One region of the Stenotrophomonas sp. CCNWLW162 genome, then DNA from elsewhere that is predicted to be linked to it. Evidence: riboswitches for the same ligand, from Rfam matches in the RefSeq annotation. Region 1 holds a riboswitch; the other holds the start of a gene.
The links. Region 1 has a riboswitch for glycine ahead of gcvP (aminomethyl-transferring glycine dehydrogenase). Riboswitches for the same ligand answer to the same signal wherever they lie in the genome.

Region 1 (6,053 bases):
GCGAGGCGCTGAAGTCGCCGTTCGCTGCGGTGCTGGATATCGCCCGCATCCCGGGCGCAGGTACGGCCATCACCCTGATCGCCGTGATCGCGCTGCTGTCGGCGCTCAATGCCAACCTCTACGGCGCCTCGCGCATGATGTATTCGCTGGCGCAGCGTCGTGAAGCGCCGGCCGTGCTCGGCTGGACCGACCCGCGCCAGGTGCCGGTGATCGCCGTGCTGGCCAGCGTGCTGTTCGGCTTTGCCGCCACGGTGATGGAGCTGCTGTTCCCGGACCGCGTACTGCCGGTGCTGCTGAACATCGTCGGTTCCACCTGCCTGCTGGTGTGGACGCTGTCGCTGGTCTCGCAGTTGGTGCTGCGCCGCCGCGCCGACCGCCTCGGCACCCGCCTGCCGTTCCGCATGGCCGGTTTCCCATGGCTGACCGTCTGTGCGCTGGGCATCCTGGCACTGATCTTCGGCCTGCTGCTGAGCGAGTCGCATACCCGGCTGCAGTTCCTGTCGATGGTGGCGCTGACCGCCACGATCGCCGCCGGCAGTGCCATCGCACGGCGCATGCGCGAGGCGTGACTGAAGCTGCCGGCCAGCGGCCGGCACTACCACGGGGGCTGCACATCCGCCGTGCCATCCTGATCGCGTGGGCCGCCAGCGGCCCGTCGACCAGGAGTACCGCATGCTGCGCAGTCGCCCCTTCCTGATGTTCACCGGCCAGGCTGAGGCCGCCCTGGCCCTGTACGCCGAAGCCTTCGCCGATTTCCGCCTGCTGGCCCTGCAGCGCCACCCGGAAGGCCCGGGAGCGGGCGTGCCGGGGCAGGTGCGCCAGGCCATCTTCCTGCTCGGCGGCACCCATTACCTGTGCTTTGACAGTCTGGACGTGCACGATTTCACCTTCTCGCCGTCGATCTCGCTGTTCGTGGAGTGCTCCGGCGCCGAACAGTTCGAGCGTGCCGCGCGGGTGCTGGGCGAGGGTGGCCACTGGCTGATGCCGGTGGGCGACTATGACTTCAGCAACCGCTATGGCTGGGTGCAGGATCGCTTCGGCGTGTCGTGGCAGTTGAGCCTGGGGCAGATGCCGGACCCGTGACCGGATGTTTGTGGGTGTGGGCCTTGGTCCATACGCCCTTATGAAAACGGCCCGCTTGCGCGGGCCGTTTTCTTTACCGATGCAGCGAGGAATCAAGCCTCGACTTCATCATCCTTGTAGGCATCGACCGGGATACAGGCGCACATCACGTTCTTGTCGCCGTACACGTTGTCGACGCGAGCCACCGGCGGCCAGTACTTCTGCAGCTTCAGGCTCGGCAGCGGGAACGCAGCCAGTTCACGCGGGTAGGCGTGGGTCCACTCGCTGGCGGTCACCGCGGTCGCGGTATGCGGCGCGTTCTTCAGCGGGTTGTCCTCGCGGTCCAGGCGGCCGTCTTCGATCGCGGTGATCTCTTCGCGGATCTGGATCATCGCGTCGATGAAGCGATCCAGCTCATGCAGCGATTCGCTCTCGGTCGGCTCGACCATCAGCGTGCCGGCCACCGGGAAGCTCAGCGTCGGGGCATGGAAGCCGAAGTCGATCAGGCGCTTGGCCACGTCTTCGGCACCGATGCCGCTGGTCTTCTCCAGCGGGCGCACGTCCAGGATGCACTCGTGTGCCACCAGGCCGTTGCGGCCGGTGTACAGGGTCTTGAAGTGCGGAGCCAGGCGCTTGGCGATGTAGTTGGCGTTGAGCTGGGCGACCTGGGTGGCCTTGCGCAGGCCTTCGGTACCCATCATCGCGATGTACATCCAGCTGATCGGCAGGATCGAGGCGCTGCCGAAGCTGGCCGCGCTGACCATGCCGACCGGGCCGTGGTCCCCCAGCTTGCCCGGCAGGAACGGCGCCAGGTGCTCCTTGACCGCGCACGGGCCAACGCCCGGGCCGCCGCCGCCGTGCGGGATGCAGAAGGTCTTGTGCAGGTTCAGGTGGGAAACGTCCGAACCCCACTTGCCCGGCTTGGCCACGCCGACCAGAGCGTTCATGTTGGCACCGTCGGTGTACACCTGGCCGCCGTGCTTGTGGATGATCTCGCAGATCTCCACCACTTCTTCCTCGAACACGCCGTGCGTGGACGGGTAGGTCATCATGATCGCGGCCAGGCGGTCGCTGTACTTCTCGGCGTTGAGGCGGATGTCCTCGACGTCGACGTTGCCGTTGGCGTCGGTCTTGGTCACCACCACCTTCATGCCGCACATCTGCGCCGAGGCCGGGTTGGTGCCGTGCGCCGAGTCCGGGATAAGGCAGATGTCACGATGGTCTTCGCCGCGCGAACGGTGGTAGGCACGGATCGCCAGCAGGCCGGCATACTCGCCCTGCGCGCCGGAGTTCGGCTGCAGGCTCACTGCGTCGTAGCCGGTGCATTCGACCAGCATCGCTTCCAGCGAGTCGATCAGTTCCTTGTAGCCCAGCGCCTGGTCGGCCGGCACCAGCGGATGGATCTGCGAGAACTCCGGCCAGGTCACCGGAATCATCTCGGCGGTGGCGTTGAGCTTCATGGTGCACGAGCCCAGCGGGATCATCGTGCGGTCCATCGCCAGGTCCTTGTCGGCCAGCGAGCGCAGGTAGCGCAGCAGCTCGTGCTCGCTGTGGTGGGTGTTGAACACCGGGTGGGTCAGGAATTCAGACTGGCGCAGCAGGCCGGCCGGCAGTGCGTCGGCGGTGCTGGCATCCAGTGCGTCCACGTCCAGCGAGGCACCGAACACGGCAGCCACGGCCACGATGTCGGCGCGGGTGGTGGTTTCGTCCAGGCTGATGCCGACCGAGTCGCTGTCGATCGCACGCAGGTTGTAACCGGCGGCACGGGCCTTGGCGTGGATCTCATCGGCGTGCACGCCGGTGACATGCAGGGTGTCGAAGAAGTCACCACCGACCTGCACGCCGGCCTTGCGCAGTGCCGCAGCCAGGATCGAAGCCAGGCGGTGGGTGCGGCGCGCGATGCGGGTCAGGCCTTCCGGGCCGTGGTAGACGGCATACATCGAGGCCATCACCGCCAGCAGCACCTGCGCGGTGCAGATGTTGGAGGTGGCCTTCTCGCGACGGATGTGCTGCTCGCGGGTCTGCAGGGTCAGGCGGTAGGCCGGGTTGCCCTGCGCGTCGATCGAGACGCCGATCAGGCGGCCCGGCATCGAACGCTTGTAGGCGTCACGGCAGGCCATGAACGCAGCGTGCGGGCCACCGAAGCCGAACGGCACGCCGAAACGCTGGCTGTTGCCGACGACGATGTCCGCGCCCCATTCGCCGGGGGCGGCCAGCAGGGTCAGCGCCAGCAGGTCGGTGGCAACCGCCACCAGGCCGCCGCGTGCGTGCACGGCATCGACCAGCGCCTTGTAATCGCCCACCTGGCCGAAGGTATCCGGGTACTGCAGCAGCAGGCCGAAGCCGTCCGCTTCCAGCGCTTCGGCCGGCGTGCCCACGCGCAGCACGATGCCCATCGGTTCGGCGCGGGTGCGCAGCAGTTCCAGCGTCTGCGGGTGTACGGCGTCGTGCACGAAGAAGGTGTCCGACTTCGACTTGGCCGAGCGCTTGGCCAGGGTCATCGCTTCGGCGGCGGCGGTCGCTTCGTCCAGCAGCGAGGCGTTGGCGATTTCCATGCCGGTCAGGTCGGCGCACAGGGTCTGGAAGTTGATCAGCGCTTCCATGCGGCCCTGCGAGATTTCCGCCTGGTACGGGGTGTAGGCGGTGTACCAGGCCGGGTTTTCCAGGATGTTGCGCAGGATCACGTTCGGCGTGTGGGTGCCGTAGTAGCCCTGGCCGATGAAGCTGCGCAGTACGGTGTTCTTGTCGGCGATCGCGCGGATCTTCGCCAGCGCCTGCACTTCGGTGATCGACTCCGGCAGCGCCAGCGGTGCCGGCGACTTGATCTTGGCCGGCACAATGGCATCGGTCATCGCATCCAGCGAGGCGTGGCCGATGACGCCGAGCATCTGCGCGATCTCGGCATCGTTGGGGCCGATGTGGCGCTCGACGAAGGCCGAATGATGCTCGAGCTCACGCAGGGAAGGGGTGTTCTGGGACATGGCGAAGGATCCGTCAGGAAAGGGCACACGCACGGGCACAAGCCGCCGGTCGGCGGTCTGCGGGGCGCCCCTCTGTCCTTTTGCCTGAGAGTTTGAAAGCGCGGCGGACCGCTGCTTCTTGCCCCTTCGGCGCCGGATTGAACCGGTCTCTCCAGAGTTCTGTTACGGGTGGTATCGGGCCTGAGCGATTACGGGCGTTGCGCCTTCGGCAGCGGTGTTCCGCTTCTCCCACCGTGTTGCCCGCCGATTATAGCCCGTTGCGCGCCGGCCGGCCGCTCCCGGGAGGCGCCGCTGCGCCTGAATGGCCGATGGCCCGGCCGTGCGTTTTGTGCATCCGTGCATGGCGCGGGGCGCAATCCCCACCTATGATGGGCGGATACCCGAATTCATCTGGCGCTGTCCCTGTTTCAGGGGACTGGCGCCCGCCGTGCGTGCCGCGCATGGCCCTGCCGGACGCCTCTCCATGACCGCCGCTGTTGCTCCCTCCACCCGCCGCATGGCCCTGCTGCTTGCTGGCCTGGCCATGTTCGGTCCGTTCTCGATCGACACCATCTTCCCGGCGTTCCCGCAGCTGGCCCAGCGCCTGGCGGTGGACGAAGTGGCGGTGCAGCAGACCATCAGCGTGTACCTGCTGTTCTACGGCCTGATGAGCCTGGCCCATGGACCGCTGTCCGACGCCTGGGGCCGCAAGCGGGTGATCCTCGGCGGTCTGGTGATCTTCGTCGGCGCCTCGGTGGGCTGTGCATTGTCTACCGACCTGACCACGCTGCTGGCGTTCCGCGCACTGCAGGGCCTGTCGGCAGGTGTCGGCATGATCGTCGGCCGAGCGGTGATCCGCGACCTGTACCACGGCCATGACGCACAGCGGCTGATGAGCCAGGTGTCGATGCTGTTCGGCATCGCTCCGGCAATCGCCCCGATCATCGGTGGCTGGATCCTGCTCAGCGGCGCTGGCTGGCCGTTGATCTTCTGGTTCCTGGTGGTGTTCGCGCTGGTGCTGCTGGCGGCTACCGCACGCTACCTGCCGGAAACCCATCCGGTCGAGGCGCGCGTGCCGTTGTCACCGCGCGTGCTGCTGCGCGACTACGTGCGCATCGGCTTCAATCCGCGTTTCCTGCGCCTGGCGCTGGCCGGCAGCATCGGCTTCGGTGGCGTGTTCCTGTACATCTCCTCGGCGCCGGTGTTCGTGATGCAGCACCTGCACCTGGGCGAGGGCGGCTTCGCCTGGCTGTTCATTCCCACCATCGGCGGCATGACCACCGGCTCGTTCCTGTCCGGGCGCATGGCCGGGCACAGCAGCCCTACGCGACAGGTCTCCATCGGTTTCGGCCTGTGTGCGCTGTCGGTGCTGCTGAACATCGGCTACGTCGGCCTGGCACCACAGTTCGCACTGCCGTGGGCGGTGATGCCGATCTTCCTGGGCGGCATGGGCATGGCGCTGATCTTCCCGATCCTGGCGCTGGCGGTGCTGGACATGTATCCGCACCAGCGTGGCCTGGCGTCCTCGCTGCAGGCCTTCGTGCAGCTGATGATCAGCACCGTGGTGGCCGGCGTGGTGTCGCCGCTGCTCAGCGCCAGCCCGCTGCACCTGGCACTGGGCCAGGCCGCGTTCTTTGGCGCCGGCTTCGTGTTCTGGTACTGGGAACACCAGCGCGAGCGCGCGGCGCAGGCAGCCTGCACGGGTCATTGAGCAGCGTGCAGGGGTAGAGCTGGCGGGGATGCCGGCACATCCTTGCAGCCGCGGACAACCGGACTAGGCTGGGCATTCCAGCCAGCCGGTGCGTGGATGCACGACAGCCAGCCAATCCGATGTCGTCGCATGAGGTACCCCCATGGCTGCGCAGCAGACCTACCGCCTGTTCGAGGTGGCGCTGAAGGAGCGCCGCGTTCTTTCCCCTTCCCTGGACCGCATGGTGTTCACCGGTGCCGACGTGGCGCGGATGAAGACCGAAGGCCCGGACCAGCGGATCAAGGTGTTCTTCCCCTTGCCCGGCCAGGAGGTGCCACAGG
Region 2 (6,053 bases), on a different contig from region 1:
AACTGCTGGATCGGACGGATCGCGTACTCGTGCAGCACCGCCTCCCATCCCTTCAACCGTGGGCTCTTCCAGTTGCCATAGGCACGGCGAACGTTGGCCACGCCGTAGCGGGCGACTTCGGCCAGGACCTCGTCGATTTTCGATGCCGGCGCATTGTCGGCGTCGATCAACAGGGCGATGCGCTTTTCCGGTTCGCTCATGGATTCCTCGCGGGCGGTTGCCTGAACCCGAGTATCGCCGATCCGCGCGGGCGCTGACGTGACAACCGCCTGCCGTGCGAAGATGCCAAGCGCTTCCCCCATGCCCCCACTGGAGTGAGTCGATGAGTCGCGAGCGCGTTCCCCACCTGGTTGTTGTCGGCGGCGGTTTTGCCGGTCTCTGGGCCACCCGTGCCCTGGCCCGCGAGCGCATACGCATCACCCTGGTCGACCGCCGCAACCACCATCTGTTCCAGCCGCTGCTGTACCAGGTGGCCACCGCCGGCCTGTCCGCGCCGGATATCGCCGCACCGCTGCGCCACATCCTCGGCCACCAGCGCAATGTGGAAGTCCGTCTCGGCGAAGTGGTCACCATCGACAAGCAGGCCCGACAGATCCGCATGGCCGATGGCAGCACGCTGGACTACGACACCCTGCTGCTGGCCACAGGCGCCACCCACGCCTACTTCGGCAACGACCAGTGGGCCGATGATGCCCCCGGCCTGAAGACCCTGGACGATGCCATCGCGCTGCGCCGCAAGCTGTTGCTGGCGTTCGAACGTGCCGAGGCCGAACCGGACCCGGCGAAGAAGGCGGCGTGGCTGAGCTTCGCCGTGGTCGGCGGTGGCCCCACCGGTGTTGAACTGGCAGGCACCCTGGCAGAGATCGCACGGCATACGCTGCGCAACGAGTTCCGCCATATCGATCCGGCCAGCGCCAAGGTGCGGCTGGTCGAAGCTGGCCCACGCGTGTTGTCTTCGTTCCCGGAAGTGCTTTCGCTGAAGGCACGCCGACAACTGGAGAAACTGGGCGTGGAAGTGCTGACCGGCACCCCGGTGAGCGACATCGACAGCCAGGGCTTCAAGCTCGGCGATCAATTCGTGCCGGCACGCACGGTGGTATGGGCCGCCGGTGTGGCTGCTTCACCGCTGGCGCGTACACTGGACGTGCCGCTGGACCGCGCCGGCCGCGTGCAGGTGCAACCCGACCTGACACTGCCTGGCCATCCGGAGCTGTTCGTGGCCGGCGATCTGGCCGTGCTGAACCAGGCCAACGGCAAGCCGGTACCCGGCGTTGCGCCCGCCGCCAAGCAGATGGGCAAGTACGTGGCCGAGGTGCTCCGCGCGCGCCTGCACGACAAGCCGGCGCCAGGTCCCTTCAAGTACGCCGACTTCGGCAACCTCGCCACCATCGGCCGCATGGCTGCAATCGTGCACTTGGGCAGGCTGCAGCTCTCGGGCATCCTCGCCTGGTGGTTCTGGCTGGCCGCGCACGTGTTCTTCCTGATCGGTTTCCGCAACCGCATCGTGGTGCTGCTGAACTGGGCCGTGGCGTACTGGAGCTACCAGCGCAGCGCGCGCATCATCTTCGGTGATGACCAGGAAGACCGGCGGCCGAGGCGCTAGGGCCGCACGCATGTTCCTGTAGAGCCGAGCCCATGCTCGGCTCACGGCGCCTTCGGCTTCGGGTACCACAGCGCGTTGACGATCACCCAGCGCTGCTCGAAGCGGCCCATGTGGAAGTAGTCGACGAACCACGGGGTTTCCAGCCGCACCGATGCGGCGTTGCCGGTCACGTCCAGCACCGTGCAGCGGCGATCCCATTGATCTTTCGGGGTCTTCAACGCGCCCTGCTTCGTCAACGCAACCAGCTCTTCCTTCGACATCCGGCGCAGGCCCAGGCGTTCGTCCGGTGTATCACCGAGCACCGCACGTTTGGCCAGGTCCGGATGCAGGGAACGGGCGACGCGCTGCGGGTCGGCCTCCAGCTGGCCATCCACGTAGTCATGGCAGGTGGCTTCGATGGCTGCGATCGTGGCGGCGTCGGCGGCAGGGCTTGCTGCTGCGGAAAGTGCGAACAACAGGGCAACGGTGGACATCCGGGTCTCCAGCGCTGAAGGCTGGGCGATCATGGCATGGCCGGATGCGCCCCATCCACGCATGGCGTGGATCTACTGCAACAGCCAGGCCAGTTTGCGTTCGCGCGGCTGCCGCTTGAGCTCCCATTCGGCACGTGAGGCCGCTGCTCGGTCCGGGTACTCGCGCACCGCCAGGACCCGCAGTGGTGGCCGCGACCGGGTGTAACGCGCGCCCTTTCCGGCCTGGTGGGCAGCGAAACGCGCGTCCACGTCGGTGCTGATGCCGGCGTAGTAGCTGCCATCGCGGCATTCGAGCAGGTACAGGAACCACGGGCGGAGGGACGGTGCCATGCCCGGATTATGCCGTGCTGCACTGCAGCGGATATACTGGCGCCCGAATGCAGGAGAGAGGCGCCGCGCTGGCGCCCGCCGAAGGCGCAGGCTCCCATGATCGCTCAGGCCGGTGGGCTGGAATCCCACCAACCATGCATTCGACTCGCCGAGCTGGAGAGAGGTCACCGGGCACGCCCGGGACGATCCGCCGAAGGGGCACGCGGCCCATGCCGCTGAACTCTCAGGCAAAAGGACAGCGGGAGCGGCACCGGTCATCGTCATCCCGTCATTGCGCAGGCAATGGCGATAGTGGCGCATGGCCGGCCCCACCGCGCCCGGAGCCTGTCCCATGCTGTTGTCCATCATCTACCTGATCGCTATTTCCGCCGAAGCCATGACCGGCGCGCTGTCCGCCGGCCGCCGCCGCATGGACCTGTTCGGTGTGGTCATGATCGCCTGCGTCACCGCCCTCGGCGGCGGATCACTGCGCGACATCCTGCTCGGCCACTATCCGCTGGGCTGGGTGAAGCATCCCGAGTACCTGGGCTTCACCGTGTGTGCGGCGCTGATCGCCACCTGGGTCGCACGCTGGATGCACCACTTCCGCCGCACCTTCCTGGTGCTCGATGGCCTGGGCCTGATCGCCTTCACCCTGATCGGCTGCTCGATCGCACGTGAGGCCGGCCATGCCATGCCGATCGTGCTGATTGCCGGCATGCTGACAGGCGCCTTCGGCGGCGTGCTGCGCGACATCCTCTGCAACGAGGTGCCGCTGATCTTCCAGAAAGAGCTGTACGCGATCATCGCGCTGCTGACCGGCGCGGCCTACCTGTTGCTGCTGCACTGGGGCGTGGCCGACGCTACCGCGATCCTGTGCTGCCTGGGCGGCGGCTTCGCGCTGCGCCTGCTGGCGATCCACTACCGCTGGGAAATGCCGAAGTTCGTCTATCACGACGAAGTGCATTGATTGCTTGATGGTAGTGCCGGCCGCTGACCGGAAACACGGCGCACGCCCGCAGATTCCAGCCGGTTGCAGGCCAGCGGCCGGCACTACCGATTGCGTTGCATGACGTTGGTCATGCGGCATTGGCCAGGGTGATTGGCTACCATTGTCGCCCCGTCGCTGCCGCGACGGCATCCAGCCACGCCGCGCCCGCGGCCCCGCCAGACACTCCCTCCCCGCTGCCCGTGGTGCCGTGAACGCACCGACGGGCCCGCATGTCCCTGCGCGCGCAGGGCGCAGGATGCCCCATGTCTGTCGCCGAAAACTCCCGCTTCCGTCGTGCCCGCCCGTTGCTGATCATGCTGGGCGTTGCCCTTGCCGGCGGCCTGCTGTGGGGGTTCTGGCCACGCACGGAGGCCGGTGCCGGCGACGATGCACCCGGCAAGACGGTACCCGTGCGCATCGCCCGCGCCAGCGCCGAGCCGCTGGTACTGCGCCTGAAGGCGGTCGGTACGGTCACGCCGCTGCACAGCGTGGTGGTACGCAGCCGTGTGGATGGCGAACTGCTGCGACTGCATTTCCAGGAAGGCCAGCAGGTGAAGGCCGGCGATCTGCTGGCGCAGATCGACCCGCGCCCGTATGAAGTGAAGCTGGCGCAGGCCAAGGGCACCCAGCAACAGAACCTGGCCGAGCTGGAGAACGCCGAGCGCCAGCTGCAGCGCTACCGCGAACTGCAGAAGCAGAACTACGTGTCCGGGCAGGAACTGAGCGACCAGCAGAGCAAGGTGCGCCAGCTGCAGGGCCGCCGCCTCAGCGATCAGGCGTCTGTTGACGAGGCGCGCCTGCAGCTGCAGTACACCCGCATCACCGCACCGGTCAGTGGCCGCGTCGGGCTGCGCCGGTTGGACGTGGGCAACCTGGTACGCGCCAGCGATGCCGAAGGCCTGGTGACGCTGGCACAGACCGCACCGATCAGCGTTCTGTTCACCGTGCCCGAACCCGAGCTGCCGGCGCTGCTCGATGCCGTGCAGGTGCAACCGGCGCTGGCAGTGGAAACCTGGGACCGCGAAGAAGGCCGGCAGCTTGCCAGTGGCGCGCTGTCCAGTGTCGACAACCGCATCGATACCGCCACTGGCACGCTGAAACTGCGTGCGCACTTCGACAACCACGATCTGGCGCTGTTCCCCAACCAGTTCGTCAACGTCCGCCTGCAACTGGGCGAGCAGCGCGCGCTGCTGATTCCCGATGCCGCCGTGCAGTTCGGCAGCCAGGGCAACTACGTGCATATCGTCGACAAGGACAACAAGGCACAGCGCCGCAACGTGGTGCTCGGTCCGGCCGACGATGGACGCGTGGCCGTGCGCTCCGGACTGGTGGCCGGCGACCAGGTGGTGATCGAAGGCATCGACGGGCTGGAAGACGGCACGGCGGTGGAGATCATCACCGAGGAGGCCGCGATCAAGGCCGGCGCATGAATCTCTCGCGCCCGTTCATCCTGCGCCCGGTCGCAACGACTCTCCTGATGGTGGCGTTGCTGCTGTCCGGTGTACTGGCCTACCGCCTGCTGCCGGTGGCCGCACTGCCGCAGGTCGACTATCCGATCATCCAGATCACAACGCTGTATCCGGGGGCCAGCCCGGAACTGACCACACGCACCATCACCGCGCCGCTGGAACGCCAGCTCGGGCAGATTCCCGGTCTGAAACAACTGTCGTCGACCAGTTCCGGCGGCGCCTCGGTCATTACCCTGCAGTTCGGGCTGGAGGTGTCGCTGGGCGTGGCCGAGCAGGACGTGCAGGCCGCCATCAACGCGGCAGGCAGCTTCCTTCCCGGAGACCTGCCGGTACCGCCGGTGTACCGCAAGGTCAACCCGGCCGACACACCGATCCTGACATTGGCGGTGACCTCGCAGGGACTGTCGCTGCCGCAGGTGCACGATCTGGTCGATACGCGCATTGCCCAGCGTCTGGCGCAGCTGCCCGGCGTCGGGCTGGTCAGCCTGGCCGGCGGCCAGCGCCCTGCAGTGCGCATCCAGGTCAATCCAGCGGCACTGGCCGCCAACGGCCTGGGCATGGACCACATCCGTACCGCGATTGCTGCGGCCAACGTCAACCTGCCCAAGGGCAGCTTCGATGGCCCGATCCGAGCGGTGATGCTCGACGCCAACGATCAGATGCGCAGCGTGGCCGAATACCGCGCGCTGGTACTGGCCTGGCGTGACGGCGCGCCACTACGGCTGGGCGATGTGGCCACCATCAGCGATGGCGCTGAGAACCGACAGCTGGCCGCCTGGAGCGGCACTACGCCGGCAGTTCTGGTGAACATCCAGCGCCAGCCCGGTGCCAACGTGATCGCCGTGGTCGAGCAGGTGCGAGCATTGCTGCCGCAGCTGCAGACCACGCTGCCGGCCGGCGTGCAGATGGACGTGCTGAGTGACCGCACCGAATCGATCCGCGCGTCGGTGCGCGGCGTGCAGAAGGAACTGGTGCTGGCCATCGCGCTGGTGGTGCTGGTCACCTGGGTGTTCCTGCGCAATCTGCCGGCCACACTGATTCCCAGCGTTGCAGTGCCGCTGTCGCTGGTCGGCACCTTCTCGGTGATGCTGCTGGCCGGCTATTCGCTCAACAACCTCACGCTGATGGCACTGACCATCGCCACCGGCTTCGTGGTGGACGACGCCATCGTGATGCTGGAGAACATCGCCCGCCATCTGGAGGACGGC

Region 2: another riboswitch for glycine. It lies ahead of V9K93_RS06790 (trimeric intracellular cation channel family protein); the one in region 1 lies ahead of gcvP (aminomethyl-transferring glycine dehydrogenase).

The regions. Positions count from the first base shown of each region.
Region 1 covers NZ_JBBCBL010000011.1:27,078-33,130, reverse strand. The annotation lists gene V9K93_RS19585 (amino acid permease) at 1-569, shown strand, start outside; gene V9K93_RS19580 (VOC family protein) at 673-1,083, shown strand; gene gcvP (aminomethyl-transferring glycine dehydrogenase) at 1,176-4,043, opposite strand; glycine riboswitch at 4,106-4,208, opposite strand; gene V9K93_RS19570 (multidrug effflux MFS transporter) at 4,507-5,733, shown strand; gene V9K93_RS19565 (siderophore-interacting protein) at 5,876-6,053, shown strand, end outside.
Region 2 covers NZ_JBBCBL010000002.1:385,266-391,318, forward strand. The annotation lists gene V9K93_RS06770 (NYN domain-containing protein) at 1-200, opposite strand, end outside; gene V9K93_RS06775 (NAD(P)/FAD-dependent oxidoreductase) at 323-1,603, shown strand; gene V9K93_RS06780 (nuclear transport factor 2 family protein) at 1,645-2,076, opposite strand; gene V9K93_RS06785 (GIY-YIG nuclease family protein) at 2,149-2,406, opposite strand; glycine riboswitch at 2,447-2,536, shown strand; glycine riboswitch at 2,550-2,653, shown strand; gene V9K93_RS06790 (trimeric intracellular cation channel family protein) at 2,738-3,355, shown strand; gene V9K93_RS06795 (MdtA/MuxA family multidrug efflux RND transporter periplasmic adaptor subunit) at 3,640-4,806, shown strand; gene V9K93_RS06800 (multidrug efflux RND transporter permease subunit) at 4,803-6,053, shown strand, end outside.